DNA from 3 places in the Serratia rubidaea genome. Region 2 is predicted to be linked to each of the others. Evidence: predicted binding sites of a transcription regulator. Region 2 holds the regulator's gene; each other region holds the start of a gene.
The links. Region 2 encodes sigma-54, which starts transcription at its own class of promoters, with help from an activator protein. Its sites were predicted from a motif close to GTTGGCACANNTTTCGCTNT; they were not measured.
Positions count from the first base shown of each region.

Region 1: the regulator sigma-54 is predicted to act here: its motif matches at 2,028-2,047, upstream of glnA (glutamate--ammonia ligase).
Region 3: the regulator sigma-54 is predicted to act here: its motif matches at 2,337-2,356, upstream of glnK (P-II family nitrogen regulator).

Region 1 is NZ_CP065640.1:1,432,251-1,439,269, forward strand. Features, by position in the region: gene typA (ribosome-dependent GTPase TypA) at 1-1,756, opposite strand, end outside; gene glnA (glutamate--ammonia ligase) at 2,128-3,537, shown strand; gene glnL (nitrogen regulation protein NR(II)) at 3,797-4,846, shown strand; gene glnG (nitrogen regulation protein NR(I)) at 4,855-6,267, shown strand; gene I6G83_RS06690 (YshB family small membrane protein) at 6,380-6,502, shown strand; gene hemN (oxygen-independent coproporphyrinogen III oxidase) at 6,542-7,019, opposite strand, start outside.
Region 2 is NZ_CP065640.1:949,001-956,019, reverse strand. Features, by position in the region: gene I6G83_RS04395 (hypothetical protein) at 1-152, shown strand, start outside; gene npr (PTS phosphocarrier protein NPr) at 177-449, opposite strand; gene rapZ (RNase adapter RapZ) at 446-1,300, opposite strand; gene ptsN (PTS IIA-like nitrogen regulatory protein PtsN) at 1,428-1,889, opposite strand; gene hpf (ribosome hibernation promoting factor) at 2,117-2,404, opposite strand; gene rpoN (RNA polymerase factor sigma-54) at 2,428-3,861, opposite strand; gene lptB (LPS export ABC transporter ATP-binding protein) at 3,913-4,638, opposite strand; gene lptA (lipopolysaccharide ABC transporter substrate-binding protein LptA) at 4,645-5,181, opposite strand; gene lptC (LPS export ABC transporter periplasmic protein LptC) at 5,150-5,728, opposite strand; gene kdsC (3-deoxy-manno-octulosonate-8-phosphatase KdsC) at 5,725-6,279, opposite strand; gene kdsD (arabinose-5-phosphate isomerase KdsD) at 6,342-7,019, opposite strand, start outside.
Region 3 is NZ_CP065640.1:2,617,321-2,624,339, reverse strand. Features, by position in the region: gene tesB (acyl-CoA thioesterase II) at 1-559, shown strand, start outside; gene amtB (ammonium transporter AmtB) at 626-1,912, opposite strand; gene glnK (P-II family nitrogen regulator) at 1,950-2,288, opposite strand; gene I6G83_RS12170 (SmdB family multidrug efflux ABC transporter permease/ATP-binding protein) at 2,556-4,334, opposite strand; gene I6G83_RS12165 (SmdA family multidrug ABC transporter permease/ATP-binding protein) at 4,327-6,102, opposite strand; gene I6G83_RS12160 (Lrp/AsnC family transcriptional regulator) at 6,220-6,681, opposite strand; gene I6G83_RS12155 (DMT family transporter) at 6,804-7,019, shown strand, end outside.

The sequences.
Region 1 (7,019 bases), 480 kb from region 2:
GCACGGACGTTGGCGTCACTTCAACCAGTTCGTCATCATCGATAAATTCCAGAGCCTGCTCCAGAGTCATCTTGATAGGCGGAACCAGCGTCGTCGCTTCGTCAGTACCGGAAGCACGCATGTTGGTCAGTTTCTTACCGGTCAGGCAGTTCACGGTCAGGTCGTTGGAGCGTGAGTGAATACCGATGATCTGGCCTTCATACACTTCCGCACCGTGGCCCAGGAACAGCTTGCCGCGATCTTGCAGACCATACAGGGCGAACGCTACCGCTTTACCCTGGCCGTTGGAGATCAGCACGCCGTTCTGACGCTGGCCGACTTCGCCCGGACGCAGATCGTCGTAGTGGCTGAAGGTGGAGTACAGCAGGCCGGTACCGGAGGTCATGGTCATGAACTCGTTACGGAAACCGATCAGGCCGCGGCTTGGGATCACGTAGTCAAGGCGCACGCGGCCTTTACCGTCCGGATCCATGTTTTTCATATCGCCCTTACGCTCACCCATCGCCTGCATCACAGAACCCTGATGCTGCTCTTCGATATCCAGCGTAACGTTCTCGAACGGCTCTTGTTTACGGCCATCGATTTCACGGAAGATAACTTTCGGACGGGAAACCGCCAGCTCGAAGCCTTCACGACGCATGTTTTCGATCAGCACCGACAGGTGCAGTTCACCACGGCCGGACACGCGGAACGCGTCGGCATCGTCGGTTTCTTCTACGCGCAGCGCCACGTTGTGCACCAGTTCCTTGTTCAGACGCTCAAGGATCTGACGAGAAGTCACGAACTTGCCTTCTTTACCGCAGAATGGCGAGGTGTTGACGTTGAAGAACATGCTGACGGTCGGCTCATCGACGGACAGCGCAGGCAGCGCTTCCACGTTAGCCGGATCGCAGATGGTGTCGGAGATGTTCAGCTCGCCCAGGCCGGTGATGGCGATGATGTCGCCCGCTTCCGCCAGGTCGCTGTCGATACGCTCCAGACCCAGGTGACCCAGCACTTTGCCCACTTTACCGTTGCGCGTCTTGCCTTCGCTGTCGATAACGGTGACCTGCTGGTTCGGCTTCACTTTACCGCGCTTGATACGGCCGATGCCGATCACGCCCAGGTAGTTGTTGTAGTCCAGCTGGGAGATCTGCATCTGCAGAGGGCCATCCAGATCCACTTCCGGCGCGGACACGTGGTCAACGATCGCCTGATACAGCGGCGTCATATCGTCGGCCATATCGGTATGATCGGTGCCGGCGATGCCGTTCAGCGCGGATGCATAGATGATAGGGAAATCCAGCTGCTCGTCGGTAGCGTCCAGGTTAACGAACAGGTCGAATACCTGATCGACAACCCAGTCAGGACGTGCGCCCGGACGGTCAACCTTGTTAATGACCACGATCGGCTTCAGACCATTTGCAAACGCTTTCTTGGTCACGAAACGGGTTTGCGGCATTGGGCCATCCATTGCATCCACAACCAGCAGCACCGAGTCGACCATTGACATCACACGCTCTACCTCGCCGCCGAAGTCGGCGTGTCCCGGGGTATCCACGATGTTGATGCGGTAGTCATTCCAATTAATGGCGGTGTTTTTTGCGAGGATGGTAATCCCACGCTCTTTCTCCAAATCGTTGGAGTCCATTACGCGCTCGGCGGCTTCCGCACGCTCTCCGAAGGTACCGGATTGTTGCAGCAGCTTGTCGACCAGAGTGGTTTTACCATGGTCAACGTGGGCAATAATGGCGATGTTACGCAAATTTTCGATCACAGCTTTGCCTCAGGCATTAGAAATAGCGCGCTATTGTACACGTATTAAGCGAGGGACTAAACAAGATCACAGCCATCTCTGATAAACAATGCTAATCAGGTTAGTTTGTGATCCCTTTCACGGTGCAAAACGTCACCTTTAGACGCACTTTGCACCACCATGGTGCCCTTCGCGGGGTTATTTGCACGATTATAGTGCAATGCATTCCTGTTGGTGCATACTCGGAATGGGGAAAAGCCGCCCAGAATGGCATAAGGCCGCCATTTTGAAACTTGGCACGCTTTTCGCTTTAGTCTACACAAGGTGAAAAAAAGCCAGTAGTAAAGATTCGTTCCACGACGACGACAATGATAAATCCGGGAGAGTTAAGTATGTCCGCTGAACACGTTTTGACGATGCTGAATGAGCATGAAGTGAAATTCGTAGACCTGCGTTTCACTGACACCAAGGGTAAAGAACAACACGTCACCATTCCTGCCCACCAGGTAAATGCCGACTTCTTCGAAGAAGGCAAAATGTTTGACGGTTCGTCGATCGGCGGTTGGAAAGGCATTAACGAATCTGACATGGTGCTGATGCCGGACGCCAGCAGCGCGGTATTGGATCCTTTCTACGAAGAGCCTACGCTGATTATTCGCTGCGACATTCTTGAGCCGGGCACCATGCAAGGCTATGACCGCGACCCGCGCTCTATCTCCAAACGTGCGGAAGACTTCCTGCGCTCTTCCGGCATTGCCGACACCGTGCTGTTCGGGCCGGAGCCTGAGTTCTTCCTGTTCGACGACATCCGCTTCGGCAGCAGCATCAGCGGTTCCCACGTGGCGATCGACGATATCGAAGCCGCCTGGAACTCCGGCACCAAATACGAAGGCGGCAACAAAGGCCACCGCCCGGGCGTCAAAGGGGGTTACTTCCCGGTGCCGCCGGTCGATTCTTCGCAGGACCTGCGTTCAACCATGTGTCTGACCATGGAAGAAATGGGTCTGGTGGTTGAAGCTCACCACCACGAAGTGGCAACCGCAGGTCAGAACGAAGTGGCGACCCGCTTCAACACCATGACCAAGAAGGCCGATGAAATCCAGATCTACAAATACGTGGTCCACAACGTGGCGCACGCATTCGGCAAAACCGCGACCTTTATGCCAAAACCGATGTTCGGCGATAACGGTTCCGGCATGCACTGCCACATGTCGCTGTCCAAGAACGGCACCAACCTGTTCGCCGGCGACAAATACGGCGGCCTGTCTGAAACCGCGCTGTTCTACATCGGCGGCGTAATCAAACACGCGAAAGCCATCAACGCCCTGGCCAACCCGACCACCAACTCTTACAAGCGTCTGGTTCCGGGTTATGAAGCGCCGGTTATGCTGGCCTACTCAGCGCGTAACCGCTCCGCATCCATCCGTATTCCGGTGGTTGCCAGCCCGAAAGCGCGCCGTATCGAAGCCCGCTTCCCGGATCCGGCGGCCAACCCATACCTGTGCTTCGCCGCACTGCTGATGGCCGGCCTGGACGGCATCATCAACAAGATCCACCCGGGCGACGCCATGGATAAAAACCTGTACGACCTGCCGCCGGAAGAAGAGGCTGAGATTCCAAAAGTGGCCGGTTCTCTGGACGAAGCGCTGGCGGCGCTGGACGAAGACCGCGAGTTCCTGACCCGCGGCGGCGTCTTCACCGACGACGCGATCGACGCCTACATCGCTCTGCGTAAAGAAGAGCTGGACCGCGTGCGCATGACGCCGCACCCGGTTGAATTCGAACTGTACTACAGCGTTTAAGCTTGACCAGCGCCGCCCCGCGCGGCGCCACCTAATTTTAGTTGTCGTTTTTTTGTTGCCGTGGAAACTTTTCAGCCCATCTTCGGATGGGTTTTTTTCTCCACACTCTTTTTCTGCAAATCCGCGCCATTCCGCAATTATCACGGATGGAGTAGGATGGATGCACCAAAACAGTGCAAAGCGTTCGCGCTTAGTCTGCCGGCTGACCGGGTTAGCAAATTCAACCCATGCGCCGCACCCTGGAAGATGAAGGGCATATATGACAACTGAACCACTGCCCGATGCGGGGCAGATCCTCAATTCCCTGATCAACAGCGTACTGCTGCTGGACGATCGGCTGGCGGTACATTACGCCAACCCCGCTGCGCAACAGCTGTTGGCGCAAAGCTCCCGTAAACTGTTTGGCACGCCGCTGCCCGACCTGCTCGGCTATTTTTCGCTGAACGTCGATCTGATGCGCGAAAGCCTGAATACCGGCCAGGGGTTTACCGATAACGAAGTCACGCTGGTGGTTGATGGCCGCGCGCATATTCTGTCGCTGACCGCACAGGCGCTGCCGGAAGGCTATATCCTGCTGGAGCTGGCGCCGATGGATAATCAGCGTCGCCTGAGTCAGGAACAGCTGCAGCATGCCCAGCAGGTCGCCGCGCGCGATCTGGTGCGCGGACTGGCGCACGAAATCAAAAATCCGCTCGGCGGGCTGCGCGGCGCAGCACAGCTGCTGGCCAAAGCCCTGCCCGACCCGGCCCTGACCGAATACACCAAGGTGATCATTGAGCAGGCCGACCGCCTGCGCAACCTGGTCGATCGCCTGCTGGGGCCGCAGCGGCCCGGTCAGCACATTACGCAAAGCATCCACCAGGTGGCGGAGCGGGTATGCCAGCTGGTGTCGCTGGAAAAACCGGAAAACGTCACGCTGGTGCGCGATTACGACCCCAGCCTGCCGGAGCTGGCGCACGATCCGGAACAAATTGAACAGGTGCTGTTGAATATTACCCGCAACGCGCTGCAGGCGCTGGGCGATACCGGCGGCACTATCCGGCTGCGCACCCGCACCGCGTTTCAAATCACTCTGCACGGCACGCGTTACCGCCTGGCGGCGCGCATTGATATTGAAGACGACGGCCCCGGCGTGCCGGCGCAGCTGCAGGATACGCTGTTCTACCCGATGGTTAGCGGCCGCGAAGGCGGCACCGGCCTGGGATTATCCATTGCCCGCAGTCTGATCGATCAGCACTGCGGCAAAATTGAATTTAACAGTTGGCCGGGACATACCGAATTTTCGGTTTACCTGCCTATTCGTCAGTGAGGTTTGCTATGCAACGAGGGATTGTCTGGATCGTCGATGATGACAGCTCCATCCGCTGGGTGCTTGAGCGCGCGCTGACCGGCGTCGGCATGCGTTGCGCAACGTTTGACAGCGGCAACGCCGTCCTGGAGGCGCTGTCTACGCAAACTCCCGACGTTTTACTGTCCGATATCCGCATGCCGGGCATGGACGGTCTGGCGCTGCTCAAACAGATTAAGCAGCGTCACCCGATGCTGCCGGTGATCATTATGACCGCCCACTCGGATCTGGACGCTGCGGTCAGCGCCTATCAGCAAGGGGCGTTCGACTACCTGCCGAAGCCGTTCGACATTGATGAGGCCGTCGCGCTGGTCGAACGCGCCATCAGCCACTATCAGGAGCAGCAACAGCCGGCGCGCAGCCAGCCCGCCAGCAGCCCGACCGCCGACATTATCGGCGAAGCGCCGGCGATGCAGGACGTCTTTCGCATCATCGGCCGCCTGTCGCGCTCATCCATCAGCGTGTTGATCAACGGTGAGTCCGGCACCGGTAAAGAGCTGGTGGCGCATGCGCTGCATCGCCACAGCCCGCGCGCCAAATCGCCGTTTATCGCCCTGAATATGGCGGCTATCCCCAAGGATCTGATCGAATCCGAGCTGTTCGGCCATGAAAAAGGCGCGTTTACCGGCGCCAACCAAATCCGTCAGGGCCGTTTTGAACAGGCCGACGGCGGCACGCTGTTCCTGGATGAAATTGGCGATATGCCTCTGGACGTGCAGACCCGTTTACTGCGCGTGTTGGCGGATGGCCAATTCTATCGGGTCGGCGGCTACGCGCCGGTGAAAGTGGACGTGCGCATTATCGCCGCCACCCACCAGAACCTGGAGCAGCGGGTGCAGGAAGGCAAATTCCGCGAGGATCTGTTCCACCGTCTGAACGTGATTCGCGTTCACCTGCCGCCGCTGCGCGAGCGTCGGGAAGACATCCCGCGGCTGGCGCGCTACTTCCTGCAGGTGGCCGCCAAGGAACTGGGGGTCGAAGCCAAAAACCTGCACCCGGAAACCGAAACCGCGCTGACGCGCCTGCCGTGGCCCGGCAACGTGCGCCAGTTGGAAAATACCTGCCGCTGGCTGACGGTGATGGCCGCCGGTCAGGAAGTGTTGATTCAGGATCTGCCCACCGAATTGTTTGAAGCCTCGCCGCCGGAGAGCGGCGCGCCGGCCGGCGCCGGCAACTGGGCGACGCTGCTGGCGCAGTGGGCCGAAAGCGCGCTGCGTTCCGGTCATCAAAACCTGCTCTCGGAGGCGCAGCCGGAAATGGAACGCACCCTGCTGACCACGGCGCTGCGCCATACGCAAGGGCATAAACAGGAGGCCGCGCGCCTGCTGGGCTGGGGCAGAAATACCCTGACGCGCAAGCTGAAAGAGCTGGGCATGGAGTAAACGGCGCGCCCAATGCTGAAAACCTCGTTGGGCGCACAAAAAAACAGCAACTTCAGACTTTACAGTAAACTAACTCGCAGTATGATCGGGTCGAAAAAACCCGGAGGTCGCCATGCTGGATTCTCTTATCGCGTTTATTGCGCAAGGTGCGGACGTCAGCGCTGCTGCCGGCCATACGCCGCAGGCCGCCGTTGCCGCCGTGCTGTGCGCCGCCCTGATTAACTTCTTCAGTTAAGGCCACGGCCGCCGGCAGTGCGGCCGTGGCGGGACACCGTCAGATCACGCGGGAAAACTGCTGCGCACGCGCCTGTTTGCGCAAATAGATATCAAAACACATACAGATATTGCGTATCAGCAGGCGTCCCTGCGGCGTAACGCGTATGCCCTGCTCATCACGCACCACCAGCCCGTCGCGCTCAAACGGCGCCAGCAGCTGCAGATCCTCAGCGAAATATTCCGCAAAGCTAATACCGTACTGCTGCTCTATCGGGCGGAAATTCAGCTGGAAGTTGCAGATCAGGGTTTTGATCGCGTCGCGACGCAGGCAGTCATCTTCGCTCATCGTCAGCCCGCGCCACAGCGCATTGCCCTGCTGCTCAACGCTGTGATAGTACGCCTTCAGCTCCTTCTGGTTTTGCGCGTAGCTGTCCCCCAGCATGCTGATGGCCGACACGCCCAGCCCCAGCAGGTCGCTGTCGCCCTGGGTGGTGTAGCCCTGAAAATTACGGTGCAGATTTCCTTCGCGCTGCGCC
Region 2 (7,019 bases):
ACACGTTGCCGAATGAGCTGATCGTCTGGATAAAAAAGTATTACATGCTGCATATCATCGAGCTGTCGATCATCATCTCTGGATCGCTCTTCATTTTGTTAGACAGCCTGTTAAGGGCTGTTGTACCCGGATATGCGGCATATTCCGGGTAAACGATCCAAAGGCGCGTCCGACGCTTAATCTTCGTCGAAGCCGGAATTAAACAGCGCGATCACCGCATCCAGCGCCTGCTGGGCCTGCGGTCCGCTGGCTTCGACTTCAATATGCCGGCCCTGGGCGGAGTCCAGCATCAGCAGCGCAATCACGCTGCTGGCCTCGGCTTCGGTGCCGCTGTCGTTACGCAGAATCACTTCGGCGTCAAAGCTCTGCACCAGTTCAAACAGCTTCATCGCCGGGCGGGCGTGCATGCCCAGCCGGTTCTTGATTTCTACCGTTTGTTTGATGGTCATTGCTTGCGTTTTTCCAGCGTGCGGTGGCGCGACTGCACGTTCTTGCCGCGCGAGCGGAAATAGTCCGCCAGCTGTTCGGCCACGTACACCGAACGGTGTTTACCGCCGGTACAGCCGATGGCGACCGTCAGATAGCTGCGGTTGTTGGTTTCCAGCATCGGCAGCCATTGTTCCAGGTAGCTGCGCGTCTGGTAGATAAAGTTATGCACTTCGGTATGGCGATCCAGGAACGACGCCACCGGCTTGTCCAGGCCGGTCATCGGGCGCAGCTTCGGATCCCAGTGCGGGTTCGGCAGGAAGCGGACGTCGAACACGTAATCGGCATCGATGGGAATGCCGTGTTTGAAGCCGAAGGACTCAAACACCATGGTCAGCTCGCGTTCGCGTTTGCCCAGCAGGCGGGTGCGCAGCATCTCCGCCAGCTCATGCACCGACATTTCGGAGGTGTCGATAATCAGATCGGCGCGCGAGCGCAGCGGCTCCAGCAGGTCGCTCTCTTCATCGATGGCGCTTTCCAGCGACAGGTTTTTGCTCGACAGCGGGTGCAGGCGGCGGGTGTCGCTGTAACGGCGGATCAGCGTATTGCGGTCGGCGTCCAGGAACAGCAGTTGCGGGGAGAAGCTGTCCGGCAGTTGCGTCATCGCATATTCGAACACTTCCGGTGACTCCGGCATATTACGCACGTCGATGCTGACCGCCGCGGAGCTGTTGCGTTCCGCCAGCGTTTTGGCCAGCTCCGGCAGCAGCACCACGGGCAGGTTATCAACGCAGTAAAAACCCATATCTTCCAGCGCCCGCAAGGCGACGGATTTCCCTGAACCGGAACGGCCGCTGACAATCATCAGCACCATGTGGCAACTCCCCCTGGCATCTCAGCGGCGTTTATGCCGCCGTTGGAAATATAAGCCCGGCGACGGCCGGGATCCATGACAGACAAACAGTATCGTTATCGCCGGCGGAAGTCACGCCGGCAACCGCTTATTCCGTAATGATCTGATAAAGTTCTTCGTCGCTCTGCGCGGCGCGCAGGCGGCGGCAGACGGTTTTATCGGCCAGACGCTTGGCAACCAGCGACAGCGTGTGCAGATGGGTCTTGCACTGGTCGGCCGGCACCAGCAGGGCAAACAGCAGGTCGACCGGCTGGTTGTCGATGGCGTCGAAGGCGATAGGTTGGTCGAGACGGATAAACACGCCAACGGCCCGCAGTGTGTCCTCTTCCAGCTTGCCATGAGGGATCGCGATACCGTTGCCGATACCGGTACTGCCCATGCGTTCACGGGTGAGAACCGCGTCAAACACCACCTGCGGCGGCAGGTTGAGCTGTTTGGCTGCCAGTTCGCTGATAATTTCCAGAGCGCGTTTCTTGCTGTTGCAGTGTACCGAGCTTCTGGTGCACTCGATGTTGAGCACCGAGCTTAATTGCATTATTTCGTCGTTCATCTCATCTTCACTTAAAATCACACGCTTAAGCTTGCTTAGCGCTGGTTTGGCGGCGGTGTTCTGCCGCCAAACGCTGTGCGACGTCGTTGCTTAACGAGGCGATTTTTCGTCTGTTAAACCCTGATGGCTTATCGGCGCGTTATTCCGCGGAATAACGCGCCGATGGCAGCCCGGTAGCACGAAGGCTACGTGCGGGCCGCTGCCGCGGACGGTAGCGGCCCAGATTGTCAGTGTTGCTTCAATTTGTCTTTATGTTTGTTCAATTGCCGCGCCAGTTTATCAATCAGGCAGTCAATTGCAGCATACATATCTTCTTTTTCCGAGGTGGCGTGCAACTCGCCTCCATTCACGTGCACCGTTGCTTCCGCAATCTGCTGCACTTTTTCCACGGTGAGCACGACATAAACCTGGTTAATGCGGTCGAAATACTGTTCGAGCTTGGCGAACTTGGTATTGACGAACTCACGCAACGGCTCGGTGATGTCGATGTGGTGTCCGGTAATGTTGAGCTGCATAATGTCTTCCTTCTCTATTGAGGTCAAACCAACTGTTTACGCTGGTTCGACGGCGGGATGGACAAAGACTCTCGGTACTTGGCGACGGTGCGCCGCGCCACCATGATGCCCTGATCGGCAAGCAGGGTGGCCAGTTTACTGTCGCTAAGCGGTTTGGCGGGGTTTTCCGCCGCGATTAATTTCTTCACCAGCGCGCGGATCGCCGTGGAGGATGCCTCGCCGCCGCTGTCGGTGTTGACGTGGCTGGAGAAGAAATATTTCAGTTCGAAGATGCCGCGCGGGCTGTGCAGGAATTTCTGCGTGGTCACGCGTGAAATCGTCGATTCATGCATCTCCACGGCCTGGGCGATATCCGCCAGCACCATGGGCTTCATAAACTCTTCACCTTGTTCAAAGAACGCCTCCTGCTGCTCGACGATGCAGCGCGTCACCTTCAACAGCGTATCGTTACGGCTTTCCAGGCTTTTGATCAGCCATTTCGCTTCCTGCAGGTTACTGCGGATAAACTGGCCGTCGGCTTCGTTACGCGAGCTGTTGCCCAGTGCGGCATAGTGCTGGTTGATCTTCAGACGCGGAATGCTGTCGGCATTCAGTTCGACCGTCCAGCGGTTGTGCACCTTGCGCACCAGCACGTCGGGAATGACATATTCCGACTCGCCGGTATTGATAGATTGCCCCGGGCGCGGGTCGAGCGACTGAATCAGCAGCATCGCTTCTTTCAGTGTATCTTCTTTTAGCCGGGTTGATCGCATCAGGCTGCGAAAGTCGTGGTTGGCCAGCAGATCCAGATGGTCGCTGATGATCAGCCGGGCTTCGGCGAGGAAAGGCGTTTCTTTGGCGTATTGGGACAGCTGGATCAGCAGACAGTCGCGCAGATCGCGCGCCGCGACGCCGATCGGGTCGAAACGCTGCACCCGCTTGAGCACCGCCTCCACTTCTTCCAGCGTGACGTCTGCGTCGCCGACGCTTTCCAGAATATCTTCCAACGACACGGTGAGATAGCCGGTGTCGTCGACGGCGTCGACGATCGAGGTGGCGATGGCGGCGTCGGTATCGGAAAACGGCGTCAGATCCACCTGCCACATCAGGTAATCCTGCAGCGTCTGGGTGGTTTCCCCCTGGTAGACCGGCAGTTCGTCATCGCGGTAATCGGTGCCGGTGCCCGATGGCGTGCCGGCGGTGTAGATTTCATCCCAGGTGGCGTCCAGCGGCAGTTCGTCCGGCATATCCTTCTGCTCCAGCGCTTCGCGGGTATCCAGACCTTCGGTGTCGGCGCTTTCTTGCGCGTCGATCTCGTCGTGCGGGTCGGTTTGCTCAAGCAGCGGGTTGCTCTCTAACGCCAGTTGGATCTCTTGCTGAAGCTCAAGCGTAGACAGCTGCAGCAGACGGATCGCCTGCTGCAGCTGGGGAGTCATCGCCAATTGTTGGCTGAGCCTGAGTTGCAAACCTTGCTTCATAATGTTCTTTCTATTTTTCCGTTAACCGCTGCGTATCGCTGACGCAGGGCATTACAGGCGGAATTCTTCGCCCAGATAAACGCGTTTCACCTGTTCATCGCTCAGAATCTCTTCCGGCGTGCCGTGGGCGATCAGCTGCCCCTGGCTGACGATATAGGCGCGTTCACAGACGTCCAGCGTTTCACGCACGTTATGGTCGGTGATCAGCACGCCCAGGCCGCTGTCGCGCAGGTGCTCGATGATTTTTTTAATATCGATAACGGAAATCGGGTCAACCCCGGCGAACGGTTCGTCCAACAGGATGAATTTTGGGTTGGCGGCCAGCGCGCGGGCAATTTCGACGCGGCGGCGTTCACCGCCGGACAGCGCCTGGCCCAGGCTGTCGCGCAGATGGGTGATATGGAACTCTTCCATCAGCTCGTTGGCCCGGTCGGCGCGTTGTTCGCTGCTCAGATCGTCGCGGATTTCCAGCACCGCCATCAGGTTGTCGTAGACGCTCAGGCGACGGAAGATTGAGGCTTCCTGCGGCAGATAGCCAATGCCGCGGCGCGCGCGCGCGTGCAGCGGCAGGATGCTGATGTCTTCGTCATCGATGACGATGCGTCCGGCGTCGCGCTGCACGATGCCGACCACCATGTAGAAGGTGGTGGTTTTACCCGCGCCGTTCGGCCCCAGCAACCCGACGATTTCGCCGGAGTTCACTTTCAGGCTGACGTCTTCAACGACTTTACGGCCCTTGTAGGCTTTCGCCAGATTTTCTGCGATGAGTGTTGCCATAAGTGATTAGTTACTCTTCTGACCGTTTTTGTCCTGCAACTGCGACGGCACCAGCACGGTCTTCACGCGTTTGCCCTTGTCGCCGTATGCCTGCATTTGCTGCTGCTGCACCAGATAGGTGATGCGCTCGCCCTTCACGTTGCTGTCGAGCTGCTCCAGATAGGCGTCGCCGGTCAGGGTCACCAGCTGCGGCGCCACGTCGTAACGCACCTTCAGCGAATGTCCTTTTACCGGTTTGCCGTTGTCCTGCATCTGGTAGAAGGTTACCGGCTTACCGAAGGCTTCGATATAGGTTTTGTTCTGATCGCCGCCCGGACGGGTGACCACCACTTTATCGGCCTTAATCTCGATGGTGCCCTGTTTGATCACCACATTGCCGGTAAAGGTGCTGACGTTGCTCTGCATATCCAGAGACTGGTTCAGCGAGTCGATGCTCACCGGCTGATTGGCGTCAGATTTCAGCGCCCAGGCGGGGGCGCTGGCGGCCAAAACCAGGCTGCCGATCAACAGACTACGGAGTGGTTTTTTGTGTTTGAATTTCATAGTTGGTCTTAACCTTATCAATCAGCTCAGCGGTTTTGTCCCGCAGGTTCCCACGCATTTTCATGCCGTTAGAATTAAAATTCGCGCCGTACAGCGTTACTTCGTCATCGGAGGACACATCCTGGGTCACCAGATTAACCTGAGCGTTGTCCGTTTTGATTTTTTCCAGTTGTGAGGTGGTGGTCAGGCTGTTCACCTCAACGTGACCGTACAGATACAGCATGCGGTCTTTAGTCAGCTTGGCGCGGTCGGAACGTACCGACCAGGTGGCGACGGCGTTTTCGTTAAACAGCGTCATCACCGGCTGGGTAAACCAGCTCAGCTCTTCGGCGGTATAGTACTTGGCGCTTTCCGCCACCAGCTTATAGTTTAATTTACCGGCCGGGTTATAGACGACGGTGACCGTTTGCTGGCTCTGGTAAGTCGGGTCCGCCGAGTTTACCGGCCCGGCCGTCGGTTCGTCATCGTAATCCGCCATATTCCAGCCGATCAGGGCCAGAACGATCAGCGCCAGTATAATGGTGATCCAGCGTTTGGTTTTGCTCATATCGACAGCCCTTTGGCGTCCTCCAGCTTGTTCTGAGCCAAAAGAATAATGTCGCACAGTTCGCGCACCGCGCCGCGTCCGCCGGCGATGCGGGTGACGTAGTGGGCGCGCGGCGTCAGCAGCGGGTGGGCGTCCGCCACCGCTACCGCCAGGCCGACCTGCGCCATCACCGGCCAGTCGATCAGATCGTCGCCGATATAGGCCACCTGATCTGCCGACAGCGACAGTGTATCCAACAGTTCACGGAAGGCCAAAAGCTTATCGGACTGGCCCTGATACAGATAGCTGATGCCCAGGGTTTTTGCCCGGTCTTCCAGCAGCTTGGCGGAGCGTCCGGTGATAATGCCGACCTCAATGTCAGAGGTCTTCAGGCAGCGGATGCCGTAGCCGTCGCGCACGTTGAAAGCTTTCAGTTCTTCGCCGTTGTTGCCCATATAAATCAGGCCGTCCGATAGGACGCCGTCGACGTCGCAGATCAGCAGGCGGATTTTCCCGGCCCGCGCCATCACGTCTTGCGTTACCGGCCCGTAGCAGGTTTCAACCATACTCATTGATTTTCCTAATTATTATTTCAATAGCGCGGCGTTTCTTGCCGCCTGTCGCCGCTAAAAACTCACACCACGCCGGCGCGCAGCATGTCATGCATATGTACCACACCCAGCAGTTGGTCGCCATCGGCAACCAGCAGCGCGGTGATATGGCGCTGCTGCATCAGGTTCAGCGCGTCTACCGCCAGCGTATGCGGGCGCACGCGCACGCCGCCGCGCGTCATGACGTCGGCGATTTTGGCGCTGTTCAGATCGATGCCCAGATCGAAGATGCGGCGCAGGTCGCCGTCGGTAAAGATGCCGGCAATGTGCATCTGCTCGTCGCAGATCACCGTCATCCCCAGATTTTTGCGGGTGATCTCCAACAGGGCGTCGCGCAGCGTGGCGTCGGCGCTAACGTGCGGAATATCGTCGCCGCTGTGCATAATGTCGCTGACGCGCAGCAGCAGGCGGCGTCCCAGCGCGCCGCCGGGGTGCGACAGCGCGAAGTCTTCCGGCGTAAAGCCGCGCGCCTTCAGCAGCGCCACCGCCAGCGCATCGCCCATCACCAGGGTCGCCGTGGTGCTGGTGGTCGGCGCCAGGCCCAGCGGGCAGGCTTCCTGCGGCACCTTGATGCACAGGTGGATGTCTGCCGCCTTGCCCATCGAACTGTCCGGGTTGTTGGTCATGCAGATCATCGGGATTTGCTGGCGTTTGAGCACCGGGATCAGCGCCTGAATTTCACTGGATTCGCCGGAGTTGGA
Region 3 (7,019 bases), 1.7 Mb from region 2:
CTATATGACCGCCTCGTTCCAAAGCCCGGAAGCGGGTTTTGAACACCAGAACACCATGCCCGACGTGCCGCCGCCGGAAGGTCTGATGTCCGAATCAGAAATCGCCCAGCAGCTGGCGCATATGCTGCCGGAGAAAGTGCGCGATAAATTTATCTGTCAGAAACCGCTGGAAGTACGCCCGGTTAAATTCCATAACCCGCTGCAGGGCAAGGTGGACGAGCCGTATCGCTACGTCTGGCTGCGCGCTAACGGCGCCATGCCGGACGACGCGCGCATTCACCAGTATCTGCTGGGCTATGCCTCCGATCTGAACTTCCTGCCGACGGCGCTGCAGCCGCACGGCGTCGGCTTCCTGGAGCCGGGCATGCAGGTGGCGACCATCGACCACTCCATGTGGTTCCACCGTCCGTTCCGCATGGACGACTGGCTGCTCTACGCGGTGGAAAGCACCTCGGCGTCCGGCGCGCGCGGCTTTGTGCGCGGGCAGTTCTATACCCGCGACGGCGTGCTGGTCGCCAGCACGGTGCAGGAAGGGGTCATGCGCCGCCATACGGCATAACGCCGGCCACAAAAAAAGGCGATGTTTCCATCGCCTTTTTTGCTTCATCACTATTTTATTATCGATTTACTGGTTGTAGGCGCTCTCGCCATGGCTGTTGATATCCAGCCCTTCGCGCTCCTGCTCTTCCGGTACGCGCAGCCCCACCAGCACGCCGGCAATCTTGAAGGCGATAAACGCGGCGACGCTGGACCAGATCAGCGTAATGATCACGCTGAGCAGCTGGATCCACACCTGATGTCCCATGGTGACGCCTTCCGCATAACCGGAACCGCCCAGTGACGAGGCGGTGAACACCCCGGTCAGCAGACAGCCGACGATGCCGCACACGCCGTGTACGCCGAATACGTCGCAGGTATCATCCACATTCAGCCATTTCTTCAGCGTCACCACGCCCCACAGGCCGGCGATCCCGCCGACCAGGCCGATAATCAGCGCGCCGCCGACGCCGACGGTACCCGCGGCCGGCGTAACGGCAACCAGCCCGGCAATACAGCCGGAGCAGGCGCCCAGCAGCGACGGTTTACCGCGCACCAGCCATTCGGCAAACACCCAGGAGAGGATGGCGCCGGCGGTGGCGACCACCGTGTTCAGGAAAGCTAATGCGGCAACGCCGTTGGCCTCGCCGGCGGAACCGGCGTTAAAGCCGAACCAGCCGATATACAGAATCGAAGTACCGGTAAAGACCATCGGCAGGTTGTGCGGTTTGAACGCCTCCTTGCCAAAGCCCGCGCGCTTGCCCAGCAGATAGGCGCCGATCAGGCCGGCGCTGGCGGCGTTAATATGCACCACCGTGCCGCCGGCAAAATCCAGCGCGCCGTCGGCCGCCAGGAAGCCGCCGCCCCACACCATATGGGCAATCGGCAGATAAGAGAGGGTGAACCAGATCGCCGCAAAAATAATCACCGCGGAAAAGCGGATGCGCTCGGCAAACCCGCCGACCACCAGCGCCACGGTAATACAGGCGAAGGAGCACTGGAACGCCACGTGCACCAGCTGGCTATAGGAGCCGGTAATGCTGTCAATGCCGATGCCTTTCAACATTGCGGTGCCGAAGCCGCCGTAAAACGCATTGCCCTCGCTGAACGCCAGACTGTAGCCATACAGCACCCACAGTACGCACACCAGCGCAAAGGTCACCATCACCTGAGTGAGCATCGACAGCACATTCTTACCGCGCAGCAAGCCACCATAGAATAATGCGATACCTGGTAAAGTCATAAACAGCACCAATGCGGTGCAAATCATCATAAAGGCGTTATCGGCCTTATCGAGGGCCGCCGGAGCCGCCTGAGCCAGAGAGGGCGACAAGGCTGCCGCGCTCAGGCCCAACATGGATAAACGTTTTTTCATTATTGTCTCATCCCCATTTCAGTCGCTGAGTCGGTATTTACAGCGCGGCTTCATCGGTTTCGCCGGTACGTATGCGAATCACGCGTTGCAGTTCAGCCACAAAAATTTTGCCGTCGCCAATTTTGCCGGTGTAGGCGGCCTTGCTAATCACATCAACCACCTCATCCAATTGATCGTCGGCAATGGCAATATCGATTTTGACTTTGGGTAAAAAATTGACGCTGTATTCGGCGCCGCGGTACAGCTCGGCATGCCCTTTCTGGCGGCCAAACCCTTTGACTTCGGTGACGGTCAGCCCCTGAATGCCTACTGAGGATAGGGCTTCACGCACGTCCTCCAACTTGAATGGTTTGATTACCACGGTAACCAGCTTCATATTGCCCCTCCACAATTAAACCCAAACTCACCCCTGGTATCACTGGGTAAAGCAAAGGCTGTGCCATAAGTTGTGTTAGGAAAAAACGCAGCGGAGGAAACGGCTGCCGACGACGGCGGCAGGGAGAGAGGAGAGAATCGATCGTTTTTTGCGCACCACGATGGTGCGCGTTGGCGCATAAAGGTGCAAAGCACGGCATACAACCGCCAGCGCTGCCTGATCGTGGTGCGTTCCCCTGCGGCTACGCCGGGAAACGCACCGGGAGATTCAGGCCGGCTGGTCGTCTTCGCGGGTTGCCGCCGCCAGCTCTTCGCCCGCCAGCTGCAGCTGATACATCTGGTAATAGCGGCCCTGCTGCGCCAACAGCTGCCGATGGTTGCCCTGCTCCAACGCATGGCCGCGGTGCAGCACCAGAATGGTATCGGCATCGACGATGGTCGATAAACGGTGGGCGATCACCACCAGCGTGGTGTGCTCGCGAATCGCCCGCAACGCATGCTGAATCGCCTGTTCGGTACCGGAATCAATATTGGCGGTCGCCTCATCCAGAATCAGGATCTGCGGCGCCTGCACCAATACGCGCGCCATCGCCAGCAGCTGTTTCTGGCCGACCGACAGGTTATTGCCCTGCTCACCCAGCCGGGTATGGATCCCCTGCGGGAAGCCGCGCACCAGCTCCGCCAACTGCACCGTCTCCAGCGCCTGCCACACCGCCTCTTCGCTGATAGTGCGCCCCAGCGTCACGTTAGCCAGCACCGACTCGGCAATCACCACCGGATCCTGCTGCACCATGGCGATCCCCTGTCGCAGCGTACGGTGCGACAGGTTGGACAGCGGCCGGCCATCCAGGCGAATCTCGCCTTCGCTCACCGGGTAGTAGCCCATCAGCAGGTTGGCCAGGGTGCTCTTGCCGCTGCCGGTATGGCCGACCAGCGCCACAAAGCCGCGCGACGGCACGCTGAGCTGAATATTTTGCAGTACCTTCTTATCCGCACGGTAGGCAAAGCTCAGGTTATCGATATCGATGCGGCCGCTCTGCAGCGGGCGCTCATCGGCGCCATAGCGCTGCTGGCTGCGATCCATCAGCTCAAAGATACGCTCGCCGGCCACCACCGCCTGCTGCAGAATCGACTGCTGCGAGGTCAGCTCAATCAGCGGCTCATTCAGCCGGCCCAGGTAGTTGATAAAGGCGTACAGCACCCCGACGCCGATGCTGCCCTCGGCGCTAAAGCCGAACAGCATCAGCAGCCCGCATAACACCAGGGCGGAGAACAGGCTCAGCAGCGGCCGCAGCAAGAAGCCGTCCAGCCGCAGCGTCTGCATGCGGGCGGTATAGTGCGACCAGCTGGCGTTGCTCATCCGCTCGCCAAAACGCACCTGCTGGCGGAACTGCTGGATCACCCCCATGCCGTTAATCACTTCGTTAAAACCGTCGTTGATATCCGCCAGATAGCTGCGCACCCGCCGCACAATCGGCGTGCTGTAATACTGGTAAATCGCCATCACCAGCAATACCGCCGGGAAGATGCAGATCGCCACCAGCGCCATGCGCCAGTCGAGACTGAACATCGCCACCAGCATCGCGCCGATCAGCGCCGCGCTTTTCAGCACGGTGGACACCACCATCACGTACAGATCCTTGATCACCTCGGTGTCATTGGTGACGCGGGAGATCAGCTGGCCGACCGGCTGGGTGTCGAACGCGCTGAGCGGCTGGCGCAGCGCGGCATCCATCACGTCGGTGCGCAGACGCTGCACCACGCCGACCGCCGCGCGATTAAACAGCAGCGCCTGAAAGTAATGCAGCGCCGCCGCCAGCATCTCCAGCAGGACGTAAGCGCCCGCTAACCCGCAGACGATCATCAGCGGCAGCTGCCCTTTGGCAACGTAGTTGTCGATAAAGTAGCTGATAAGGACCGGGCCGGCCACTTCCGCCGCCGCCGCCACCCACAGCATCAGCACCGCCAGCCCCAGCGGTTTGCGATACGGCGAGCCGTAAGCCAGCAGCCGTTTCAGCGTCGGCCACAGCTTCTGAACTTTACTCATTGGTTAACATCTCCACGCCGATTTCCGGCGCCTCATCCAGCGCGGCCTCCAACTGCTGATAGCGATACATATCGCGATACCAGCCCGGCTGCGACGCCAGTACGGCGTGCTGGCCGCGCTGCGCCACGCTGCCGTGCTGCAGGACCAGGATTTCACTGGCCTCGGTCAGCGCCGACAGCCGGTGCGCGCTAATAATTACCGTGCGGTTCTGCCCCCAGCTGCGCAGGTTGTGCAGGATCTGGTGTTCGGTGCGGCCATCCACCGCCGACAAGGCATCGTCGAGGATCAGAATTTCAGCGTCCAGCAGCAGCGCGCGCGCAATGGAGATCCGCTGTTTCTGTCCGCCGGACAGCATCACGCCGCGTTCGCCCACTTCAGTTTCATAGCCCTGCGGCAGACGCAGAATATCGTCGTGCACGCTGGCCAGCCGCGCCGCCTGTTCAATCTCCGCCTGCGTCGCATCCGGTTTACCGAGCGCGATGTTATTCGCCACGCTGTCGGAAAACAGGAACGGCGTCTGGCTGACCACCGACAGGCGGGCGCGCCAGGCGTCCAGCTTCAGCGTCGTCAGCGGTAGCGCGTGGTAGCAGATCTGGCCGTCATCAATATCGAACTGGCGCTGGATCAGGGAAAGCAGCGTGGTCTTCCCGGCGCCGGTCGGGCCGCACAGGCCGAGCATCTGCCCCGGCTTAAGCCGCAGGGCGACGTCATGCAGCGCCGCGTGCTGATTTTCCGGGTAATGAAAACGGCGGATATCCACCGTCAGCTCGCCGCGTCCGGCGGGCAAATCACGCCCGCCGTCCACCACCGCCGGTGCCTCATCCAGCAGGCTGCGCAGACGGCTGTAGGCGGCGCTGCCGCGTTCGACGATATTAAACATCCACGCCAGCGCCAGCATCGGCCAAATCATCAGCCCCAGATACATAACAAAGCTGGTCAGTTGCCCCAGGGTCAGTGTCCCGTTCACCACCATCCAGCTGCCGCCGCCGATCGCCAGCAGGTTGGCCGCGCCGATGGCCAGATAGATGGTCGGATCAAAACGCGCGTCGACGCGCGCCACATGCATATTCTTCGCGCCGGTGCGCGCCGCCACCTCGGCAAACTGGTTGGACTGGTGATCCTCCAGCCCAAAGGCCTTGATCATGCGGATGCTGGTCATGCTCTCCTGCGCCTGGTCGTTCAGGCTGGAAAATGCCGCCTGCGCCGACTTAAAGCGCTGGTGCAGCTGGTCGCCGTAATACTTGATGACGATCGCCATAATCGGCATCGGGATCAGCGACAGCAGCGTCAGCTGCCAGCTGATTTGGGTGCTCATCACGATCAGCACCACCAGCCCCATCACCAGCGAATCCACCAGCGTCAGCACGCCTTCACCGGCGGCGAACACCACCCGGTCGACGTCATTGGTGGCGCGCGCCATCAGGTCGCCGGTGCGGTGGCGCAGATAAAACGCCGGGTTTTGCCGGCTCAGCTGGCGGTAGAAATTTTCCCGCAGCTCAACCGCCAGCTGATAGGAAGCGCCAAACAGCAGGACGCGCCAGACATAGCGCAGCAGATACACCAGGATTGCGGTGGCGATCATCAGCCCCAGCCATGCCAGCAGCACGCCGGTAGACATATGCTCTTTGGTTACGCCGTCCACAATCACGCCGACCAGCTTCGGCGGCAGCAGTTGCAGAATGGCAATAATGATCAGCAGCGCCACCGCACCCAGATAGCGGCGCCATTCGCGGCGGAAATACCAGCCGATTTGAGCAAATAATCTCACGCAGTGTTATTCCAGATATTTTGGTGTTGTCGACTCTGTCGTGTTCGGATCGTCACGCGTTACATGACGGTTAGCCGAGTAGGATACCACCGTTTCCCGGCCGATTTGGTGAACTTTTCACTCCGGTAACGGCAATGCGGTAGTATATTTGATTTTCTCCATGGCAAAACTCGAAGTAACATCAATCAATCCCGGTATGCCATTCACCAGACGTTTATAAAAACGGTCAAAGCTTTTCATATCCGCCACCTGCACCTGCAGCAGATAATCAAACTCCCCGGCCATGCGATAAAACGCCAGCACCTCCGGCATCTGGGCGGCCAGGTCAACAAACTGCTGATACCACTCGCGGCTGTGCTGCTGGGTTTTAAGCATCACAAACGCCGTCAGCCCCAGCCCCAGTTTTTCATTATCCAGCAGCGCCACCCGCCCGCGGATATAGCCCTCATCCTCCAGCCGCTTGATCCGCTTCCAGCACGGCGTCGAGGTCAGGTTTACCGCATCCGCCAGCGCCTGCAGCGACAGGGTGCTGTCCTGCTGCAGCATCGACAACAGCTTAAGATCGGTTCTATCTAACATTTGGTCACCACGGAGAAATATTTTCTCCTATTTGGCCGATATAAAGGCTAAATGGCAATCTTTTTCTCTTGGTATCCACGTAATGTATCTGATGCCACGATACTTGCCGACAGGACGCCGAGATGGACAACACGCTGAGAAATACCGGAATCATTATTATCCTGTTCGCCCTGGTCGCGCTGACCTGGGGCACCACCTGGATGGCGATGAAAATCGCCGTCGCCAGCGTGCCGCCCATTTATGCGACCGGGCTGCGCTTTCTTGCCGCGTCGCCGCTGTTGCTGCTGCTGGCTTATTTCACCCGCACGCCGCTGTTATTTCCTAAAGGCAGCCGCGGG